DNA from 2 places in the Feifania hominis genome. Region 2 is predicted to be linked to the other one. Evidence: riboswitches for the same ligand, from Rfam matches in the RefSeq annotation. Region 2 holds a riboswitch; the other holds the start of a gene.
What was found. Region 2 has a riboswitch for cobalamin ahead of H8695_RS04095 (immunoglobulin-like domain-containing protein). Riboswitches for the same ligand answer to the same signal wherever they lie in the genome.

Region 1 (5,053 bases), 340 kb from region 2:
CACGCTGAGTTCCTGCGTAGCGTCCGTGCGCCGCAGCTGCCGGGCACGATCGAGCGCCGCATTGCGCGCGAGAGCCGTCAGCCAGGCATTCCAGCTTCCGAGCTCCTCCTGGTAGGAGGCAATTTTGTCCCAGACCCGCAGAAGCGCCTCGGACAGACACTCCTCGCGGTCCTGCGGGTCGCGGAGAATGGGGGCAATGACATATCGCATCAGCGGGCCGTAGTGGATCAGCAGAGCCTGCGCCCCACGCTCGTCACGCCTGCGAATCAGTGAGATGATCTCCTCCTGTGACATGCTGCCCCTCCTCTCCTGTACGGATTCACAATAATAGTACGCAAAAAAGAGAAAAAACCCACGCAAAAAGAGAAACGGCATGACTGAAATCATGCCGTATTTTTCATGGTCCTATGTGTCAGAGCTCACGGATGCGCCGGATGATTTTGTCGTAGACCGGCAGCATCTCGGGCTCTGAGCAGTACTGCGGGAGCTGCGCAAGAGGGAGCCAGCGCACGCCGAGCGTCTCCTCCACATTCTGTCTGAGGGGGGCTGCCTCGTCTGCCAGCAGCGCGTAGGCCGCGTTGTAGTGCAGGTGGGCGGCAACCGGCTGACCGCGCTTCTCATGGGCGGGCACCGGGAGAATGTCGAGGGACACGGGCTCCTCTGAAAGCGCCGTGACAAGGGCAAGGCCGGTCTCCTCGCGCGCCTCGCGCAGCGCCGTTTGCAGCAGGTCGGTCTCCCCGTCGGCGTGTCCGCCGGTCCAGGACCAGGAGCGGTAGATGCGGTGGTAGATCATCAGGGTGTGAGTGCGCGTGGCGTTTACCAGAAATCCGGCCGAAGTGAAGTGGGCAGCCGTGTTTTCGCGGGTGAAAGCGCGCTCGCCATCCTCCTGCCAGAGGCGCAGCATCCTGTGAAGCGTGTCGTCTTCCTCCCGGTCGTGGGGCCGGTAGCGAAGCAGGCTGTCGGAAAAGTGCATGATGGTCTCTCCTCTCAGAGCGGGGCTTCCACGGCGGCGCCGGACGTAAGAGAGCGCGGCACGTCAAGAATCCGCTGATTTTTAGAACCCCGGAAAGGCAGCGAGAGCGTCCGTTCGGCAAGCACGAAGCGTCCGTCGACGAGCAAGTCGAGCTGGCCGAGAAGCGCGAGAGTCTCCTCGCCGCGCGCGAGAAGCTCCTCAAAGGTATAGCCGCTGTAGGCCATCACATGCAATCCGTGCCCACGGGCCAGCCGGGCGAGCGCCGTGAGGGGAGCAGGCTGCGAAAAAGGTTCGCCGCCCGAGAGCGTGATTCCGTCGAGAAGCGGGTTTTTGACAATCCGCTGCCAGATTTCACCGACGCTCATCAGACTGCCCGCATCCGGGTCGTGGGTCTGGGGATTGTGGCAGCCGGGGCAGTGGTGCGGGCAGCCCTGGGTGAAGAGGGTAAAACGCATGCCGGGGCCGTCGACGATGGAGTCGTTGACGGTCCCGGCAACCCGGATGAGCTGCTCGAGATCAGACATTGTGCTTGACCCGGTCGCGCTCCTCGGCACGCTTGGCGTTGTTGAAGCGGCTGAGCGTACCGACCAGATAGCCCGTGATGCGGCGGATGCGCTCAAAGGGGATGTCGCCCTCGCTGCGCCCGCACTGCGGGCAGGTGTCGCCGATGATGCCGTTGTAGCCGCAGACCGGGTCGCGGTCGACCGGATGATTGATCGAGCCGTAGCCGATGCCGCAGTCGTGCATGTAGCGAACCACCTTTTCAAAGGCCGCGAGATTCTGCGACGGGTCGCCGTCGAGTTCGATGTAGGAGATGTGGCCGCCGTTTGTCAGCGCATGGTAGGGCGCCTCCAGGCGAATCTTGTCAAAGGCGGAGATCGGGTAGTAGACCGGGATGTGGAAGCTGTTGGTGTAGTACTCGCGGTCAGTCACACCCTCGATGACGCCGTATTTGGCGCGGTCGAGGCGCACGAAGCGCCCCGAGAGACCCTCGGCGGGCGTCGCGATGAGCGAGTAGTTCATCCCCGTGCGGGCCGAGAGATCGTCGAGCCATTCGCGCATGTGGCCGATGATCTCAAGACCGAGGTTCTGCGAGGTCTCGCTCTCGCCGTGGTGTGCGCCGACCAGGGCCTTGAGACACTCGGCGAGGCCGATGAAGCCGACGGTCAGTGTGCCGTGCTTGAGAATCTCGCGAATCTCATCCTCCCAGTCGAGCTTGTCGCTGTCGATCCAGACGCCCTGCCCCATGAGAAACGGGAAGTTTTTGACTTTTTTCTTCGCCTGAATCTCAAAGCGCTCATTGAGCTGGTCGACGACAAGGGCCATCTTGCGGTCGAGTTCCTCAAAGAAAAACGAGATGTCACCGCGCGAGCGGATGGCGATACGCGGCAGATTGATCGAGGTGAACGACAGGTTGCCGCGCCCGTTTGAAATCTCGCGGTCCGGGTCGTAGACATTGCCCATGACGCGTGTGCGGCAGCCCATGTAGGCGATCTCGGTCTCGGGGTGGCCGGGCTTGTAATACTGAAGATTGAACGGCGCGTCGACAAAGGAGAAGTTCGGGAACAGCCGCTTCGCGCTCACCCGGCAGGCGAGCTGGAACAGGTCGTAGTTCGGGTCGCCGGGGTTGTAGTTGACTCCCTCTTTGACGCGGAAGATCTGTATGGGGAAGATCGGCGTCTCGCCGTGGCCGAGGCCGGCCTCGGTTGCGAGAAGAAGATTTCTCATCACCATGCGCGCCTCGGGCGAGGTGTCCATGCCGTAGTTGATCGAGGAAAACGGCGTCTGCGCGCCGGCACGCGAGTGCATGGTATTGAGATTGTGAACAAAGGCCTCCATGGCCTGGTAGGTCGTCTTGTCGGTCTCGGCGCGGGCCTTTTCCCGAACGAACCGGCACAGCCGCTCGGCCTCCTTCTTCTCGAGGCCGAAGTGCTCGCAGAGGGAGGGAGCCAGCTTTTTCTCGAATTTCTCATAGCCCTCGAGTGTCGGACCGAGCCCGTCCTTCTCGCGGATGGCATCGAGAATTTCAACCACTTTCTCCCGCAGACCACTCTCGTCAAGGTCAAATTCCAGAGCGTCCGCCAGATGATTGCGGTAGAGCTTGCGGTAGGTCTTGGCAACGCCCGGCGCCATGCCGTAGTCGAAATTGACGATGGACTGGCCACCGTGCTGATCATTCTGGTTCGACTGGATGGCGATGCAGCACAGCGCCGAATAGCTGGTGATGTCGTTTGGCTCGCGCAGCACGCCGTGGCCGGTCGAAAAGCCGTCTTTGAACAGACTCAGCAGATCAATCTGGCAGCAGGTGGTGGTCAGCGTGTAGAAGTCCATATCGTGGATGTGGATGTCGCCGTCGCGGTGGGCCTGCGCATGCTCGGGCTTGAGTACAAACATCTCGTAGAAGAGCTTGGAGCCCTCGGAGCCGTATTTGAGCATGGTTCCCATTGCGGTGTCGCCGTCGATGTTGGCGTTTTCACGCTTGATATCGGACTCGGCCGCGTCGCGAAACGTGATGTCCTGGTAGGTCTTCATCAGGCGGTTGTCCATCTCGCGCACACGGCTGCGCTCCGCGCGGTAGAGGATGTAGGCCTTGGCGGTGCGCACAAAGCCGTTTTGGATGAGAACCTTTTCCACCGTGTCCTGAATCTGCTCGATGGAGGGGGTGATAAGGCCGTCCTCGAGCAGACTCGCGACAACTTCGCCCGCAAGCGCGGCACACTCGGCCTCGCTCTTGGGGGACTTTGTAGCGGCAAAGGCCTTGGATATGGCCCCCGCAATTTTGGAGGGGTCAAACGGGACGACTCGGCCATCCCGCTTGGTGATGGTGTTGATGGTAACTGTGGTAGAGGTTGCCGTAGTGCTCATGGTTTTCTTCCTTCCTTTCTGCGCTGCGTCAAAAAAAGCGCGCCAAACGGCACGCGTCACAGGGTAATTGACTGTTGTCCGTTCTCGCCATACACCGTGGCGACGGGAGTCTGTCAGCAGGTCTTCTGACTTTGGTCCGTCATCATTCCCCGGCGCCTTCCCGCGAAAGCAGTGGCGTCTACCGGGAAACTCGGGGTCCACACAGCGGCGGGACCGTGCAGGATTCTCACCTGACTTCCCTTTTGAGCCGCCCGGAGGCGGCACTGACATACACAATATGTAGTTTTGTCTTGACAGATAAGACACATATATTGTATATAGTGAGAGAGTGAATGTCAATGCACCGGAGTGAAAAAGTTGACAGAAAAAAGAGGACTTTTTTTGAGCATATTTCCGATTTCGTGATATAATAGCCGCAGAGCGGCTATTATATGGAATTTAGGCCGTTTTTCTTGCCCCTTACGGGGCAAGTCCCTGCGGGACGGCTGAACAATGGCCGTATCATACCATAACTGCTTCGCGGTCATGCTATGATAGCCGCAGAGCAGCTATTATATGGAATTCAGGCCGTGCTCTTACCCCTTACGGGGCAAGTCCCTGCGGGATGGCTGAACGCATGGCCAGATCGCTCTGTTTGACTACCTATTAAATTATGTGAACTGCCGGGGGAGGAACTGACATGCTTAAAATTTCCGCTTTTCCCAAGTGCTGGAGCCACGACATTACCGACGGCCGAATGGAACTGTTCGACTGGTTTGAGAAAGCCCGCGTCCTCGACTGCGAGGGGCTTGAAATGTACAGCGGCTTTATCAAATCCTTTGACGAGGGGACTCTCGCGCAGATTCGCTCCAGGGCTCAGAGCTATGGCATGGAGCTGCCGATGATGTGCTTTTCCCCGGATTTTACCAATCCCGATCCGGCCGCGCGCCGTGAGCAGATTGACCGCCAGAAGCGCATGATTTACGCCACGGCCGCCCTCGGCGGACGCTACTGCCGCACGCTCTCGGGCCAGAGACGCCCGAATGTGAGTGTATATGACGGCACACAGATGGTGGTCGAGTGCATCAGTGAGTGCTTCGATACGGCACGCGCCTGCGGGGTTACTCTGGTCATGGAAAATCACTACAAGGACGGCTACTGGGAGTACTCGGAGTTTGCCCAGCGTATGGAGGTCTATCTGCCGATCGTCAGGCAGCTTGCCTGCGACTGTTTCGG
Region 2 (5,053 bases):
CAAGCGGCCAAATCGAGATTCTGACCGACCTTGAAAGCGGACAGAGCGTGAGCCTTGATCAGCTCATGCCGGACTGGTGGGGACGTGGCCGGTGGACAGGGGAATAAAACACAGAAAAAGCAGCCGAAGCGGCTGCTTTTTGCTTTTGAAAAAATTTGCTTGACAACAGAGGTTTATTGGAATAAACTTAAAGCACAACAATAGGTTTATTCCAATAAACTTAAAGGGGAGGGATTCGCTTGGAGGACTACAAGCTTTTCGATGCGGAGTTTCGGCTGATGAACATTATCTGGGAGCTGGAGCCGGTCAATTCCACCGCGCTGTGGATGGAGTGCGAGCGCCGGCTCGGCTGGAAGAAGCCGACGACCTACACCATGCTGCGCAAGCTCTGCGAGAGGGGGATGCTCCAAAATGAGAGTGCTACGGTCACGGCGCTGGTCGGCCGTGAACAGGTACAGCGCTACGAGAGCGAGGCGCTGCTCGAAAAGGCGTTTGACAACTCGCTGCCCTCATTCATCGCCACGTTTCTCAAAGATCGCAAACTGACCAAAGAGGAGGCCGCGGAGCTTGAGCGGCTGATCAGGGAGGCGGCAAAATGAATCGGTTTTTTTTACAGGTTCTCCAGATGAGCCTCACGGCCGGCTTTGTCATTGTTGTCGTTCTCGCAGCGAGGCTGGTTCTGCGCCGGGCGCCGAAACTGTGCAGCTATCTGCTGTGGGCGGTTGTGCTGCTGCGGCTGCTGTGTCCGTTTTCCTTTGAGAGCGTGTTGAGTCTGATTCCCGCCGGGACACAGAGCACAATCGGCGCGGTGACCGCGCTGATGAGCGTGGGAGCGCCCGCGGGGACGGGAGCGGGAACGGCACTGCCGCCCGTACAGGGGCCGGCGGGCGCCGTGACGCCGCCGGCAGCCGGAACGGCGGTGCTGAACGTCATCTCGGCGCTGTGGTTTGCGGTCGCCGCTGTGTTTTTGCTCTATGGCATTTTGAGCAGCCTGCGGCTCGGGCGGGGACTTCGTACGGCGGTGCGCGCCGCAGAGAGCCGGGTCTATGAGACCGACCGCATCCGCACGCCGCTCGTCTATGGGCTGCTCCGGCCGAACATCTATCTGCCGCTGGGCCTCGAGGGGCAGGAACGCGCCTATATCATCGAGCATGAGCGGACCCACATTCGCCGGGGGGACCATGTGGCGCGCGCTGCCTTTTTTGCGGCGCTTGCGCTGCACTGGTTCAACCCGCTGGTCTGGCTTGCCTATCGGCTGATGAATCGGGATATGGAGATGTCCTGTGACGAGAGCGTCATGCGGCGCACAGCAGGGGATATCCGGGTGAGCTATTCCACATCGCTGTTGTCCCTGTCGGTGTCGGGCGGGCTGCTGAGCCCCCTTGCCTTTGGCGAGAGCAGCGTGTCGGGACGGGTGAAAAATGTGCTCTCCTGGCGAAGACCGACCGCCTGGATTCTCCTTGTCATTTTGGTCTTGGTGCTCGCGTTGAGTGTGATGCTGTTTGCCGACCCCAGAGTTCCGGCGGATACCCCGAATGTGGATCAGACGCTCGCTGCTCTCGCGACCGAGCATCTGCTTGAGCCTGACATGGCGGCTCTGGCAGAGAGCGGTGTCACGGTTACAGACTCGAGCATTGTGGGAGTGGAGCTTGCGGCGACACTCAGCGAGGGCTACGACGAGCCGCTGGAGCTGTACCGCATCGACTATCGCCTGACCGTGGAGGACCCGGCTGCCGCCGAGGCGCTCGGACGGACGGTGGAAGACGGTCTTGTCACCCAGACGACGGCGGACGGCGTGCCCTATCTCGCCGTGACACAGCAGGGCCATGCCTACGCCGAGAGCTTTCGAAGTGTCTCGCCCGACACGGCGGCACTCACACAGGCGCTCACCCGCGCCACACGGCTGCGCCTTGGGGAATTCTACTTTCAGCTGACGACCCAAAACCGCTTTGACTTTGTACCCGAATTTGAAGCGGACAATCCGCCCGCTTCAAGCAGTGAGTATTTGATGTACGCCTTCATTCTCGACAGCGCCCGCTACAAGGAGGAGCCAATGCCGAGAGACTATGTGGAGAACGTCATCAAGACCCACTTTGAAGTGCAGACGGTTGTGCACGAGCCGATGACGCGCCTGTGGAACTATGACGGCAACGTCTACACGCCGACCGGCTGGTCCTACGGCTACGAGCCTTTCTACGGGCTGGTGTCCTCTGCGACGACGACCGACGCTGAGGGGCGAACGATCTACGACGTGACGCTCGACTATTATGGCTTTGACGAATTTGCGTTCAGCGACCCGCAGGACTTCACGCTGCCGCTGGATTTCGACGGCTCCATGCTCTCGGACTACAGCGAGGGGATGCAGTATGTGATCGACCGGATGGGCAAGCGCATCGAGAGCGAGGAGCTGAGCGTCGTCGAGGCAATTTTACAGATGGTAGCCGACGGCGACACCGCGCATTTTAATGTGATTCGTACCGAGCGCTTCACGTTTTACCTCGAGGGGGAGAACGCGGTGTTTCTCTCACACGAATACCTTGGATATGCCCCTTGATTTTGACCGCGCGCGATGTTATAATGCGGGCAGTCGAATACACACTGCATGTGCCCCTCTTTCGGGGAGAATAGGAAACCGGGTGAAAATCCCGGACGGTACCGCCGCTGTGAGTGTTTTCGGCTCGCTTCGTGATGAGAATCAGCCACTGGGACAACCGGGAAGGCGGAGCGGGCCATGTGGGGCAACCCGCCGGAACACGAGTCAGAAGACCTGCATGCAGAAGGCGAGCCCTCTGCGGATCTACGGAGGCGCTGGCAGATTATCCACGGAAAAAACGGCCGTGACGGCATTTGCTGTCACGGCTTTTTTCTGTCTGAAAAAGAGAGGGGATTGGTATGAAAAAGAGATTGCTGACGCTCATTCTGGCACTGGTGTTCGCGCTCGGGCTGGTGCCGGCACAGGCACTCGCGGCGCAGGGGGACATCACGGTCTATGTGAGCGTGAGCCTTGAGGGGGAGTTTCAGCTCTCCAAAAACGGCGTGGACGGCATGGTGCGCGTGCCGGTGGAGGTGCCGGAGGGCTCCACCGCCTTTGACGCGCTTTGTATGGCCCATGAGCTACACTGCGACGCAGAGGACGGCTACGCGGGCAGCGGAGGCTTTTTCTCAAAGTTCTGGGGCGTGACGACATCCAATGTCGGATACTTTGTAAACGGTGTCATGGTGATGGATCCCACCGCGACGCTCAGCGCCGGCGACGACATTGAGGGAACGGTCTACCGGGACTATTCGAGCGACCTCTACACTCGCTTTGACCGGCAGACCGTATCGGTGCCGGCCGGTGCGGCGCTCGGTGTGACGCTGTTCTCCAATGTCATCGTGACCCCCGACTGGATGGGCGGCATGATGAATGGAGAGCGCGCCGAGACGCCGCTTGGCGGCGCCGCCATCCTGGTGGGAGACGAGCTCTCCTGCAACATTCCCTATGATGAAATCGGCGAGACCGATGCCTCGGGCCTTGCGGTACTGTCGTTTGAAGAGCCCGGAACCTACGCGCTCTCTGCGGCCAAGACGGGGACAAGTCTGGTTCCGGCGGTCTGCGTTGTCACTGTGACCGAAGCGGAGAGCGACGAGCAAAAAGAGGCTGCTGTCGCGAGCGACACAGCGGCGCTCAATTTCGATGCCATTCGGGGAAGCAACACCGATTCCACTGCCGTGACGCAGGCTCTGGCACTTTTGAAACTCGGCGCCAGCGGCAAGACGACCGTCACCTGGGAGTCGTCAAATCCCGCGGTGGTGAAAGCGGACGGAACGGTGATTCGGCCGCTCTATGAAACGGGCGATCAAACGGTCACGCTCACGGCGACCGTCACCTACGGCACGGCAAGCGACACCGCGGAAATCCCGCTGACCGTCAAGGCGATGCCATCGTCCGAGACCGTACTCGAGGAGCTTGTCGCCGCGCTGCCCACCTCGGTGACGCCAAGTGAGTGGAAGCAGGACAACTCGGCAAAACAGGATACCAATCTCATTGAACTGGTGCGCTCGAAGGTTCAGGCGATCAACCCGTCCGTCACGGTAGCCGACACCTGTGTTCCGGGTGAGCAGACACAGGTCGCGCCGGATGGGACCATCACCTACGGCGAGAGCAGAGTGAGAAACAAAGAGGTGTCGTTCACCCTCAGCCTCGGCGGGGTGGAGAAGACCTATTCGCCCAAGGTGACAATCAATGCGAGAAAAGCAACAAAGGAGGAGGCATTTGAGGCCGCATGGCTGAGCTTTGACGTCATCAAAGGGGACAATGCCGACGCCGACAACGTCAAGACAGACCTCTCCCTGCCCGCAACCGACCCGGAGGGCTACTACACGGAGCTTGTTTGGACGTCGAGCAATCCCTCGGTGATTGCGGTCGGAGACTATGCGGTAAGCAACGCCTTTGCAGCCAAGGTCACGCGCCCTGGCGTCGGGGAGCCGGCTGCCGAAGTCACGCTGACGGCGCGCATCAATCCGGGCGCATACTGGCAGTATGGGATGGCGCCTGCCGGCCCGACTCCCGAGCCGGGTTATGGAGAAAAGAAGTTTACGGTGAGCGTGCCCGCTGTGACGCAGCAGGAGCAGCAGTCGGCACAGGCGCTTGTCGATGAGGCAGTCGCGCTCTACTCGCTTGACGCCGTCACCGTGCGTGGAACGAAAGACCCGGCCGATCTCATGGCGCTGACCTACAGCATCAACGACATCCCCTACAACTGGAACTATGTCGATGATCTGCCTGGCTTCCGGGAGGAAATGAGGGCAATCACCGTCCGGTGGTCGTCGGAGAACCCGGGCATCGGTACGGTCACTTCGGGCGCGGACATCACAAGGACCTCCGCTGATCAGACCGGCGATATTGTGCTCACGCTGGAATACAACGGGGCCACTGCCGAGCGGCGCTTCCCGACAAAGGTGCTTGCGTTCGGCGCCGCCGAAGCGGCCGCTGAAAACGGGATTTTGCGCAGAGTCGCTGACAGCCTGACCTTTGAGACCATTCGAAAGGACAACACCCAGCGCGGTGAGG

Region 1: another riboswitch for cobalamin. It lies ahead of H8695_RS05685 (anaerobic ribonucleoside triphosphate reductase); the one in region 2 lies ahead of H8695_RS04095 (immunoglobulin-like domain-containing protein).

The regions. Positions count from the first base shown of each region.
Region 1 is NZ_JACRSP010000002.1:472,650-477,702, reverse strand. It holds gene H8695_RS05700 (RNA polymerase sigma factor) at 1-294, opposite strand, end outside; gene H8695_RS05695 (NUDIX hydrolase) at 413-973, opposite strand; gene nrdG (anaerobic ribonucleoside-triphosphate reductase activating protein) at 988-1,497, opposite strand; gene H8695_RS05685 (anaerobic ribonucleoside triphosphate reductase) at 1,490-3,838, opposite strand; cobalamin riboswitch at 3,937-4,121, opposite strand; gene H8695_RS05680 (sugar phosphate isomerase/epimerase family protein) at 4,518-5,053, shown strand, end outside.
Region 2 is NZ_JACRSP010000002.1:130,098-135,150, reverse strand. It holds gene H8695_RS04110 (cytidine deaminase family protein) at 1-107, shown strand, start outside; gene H8695_RS04105 (BlaI/MecI/CopY family transcriptional regulator) at 240-599, shown strand; gene H8695_RS04100 (M56 family metallopeptidase) at 596-2,554, shown strand; cobalamin riboswitch at 2,586-2,789, shown strand; gene H8695_RS04095 (immunoglobulin-like domain-containing protein) at 2,893-5,053, shown strand, end outside.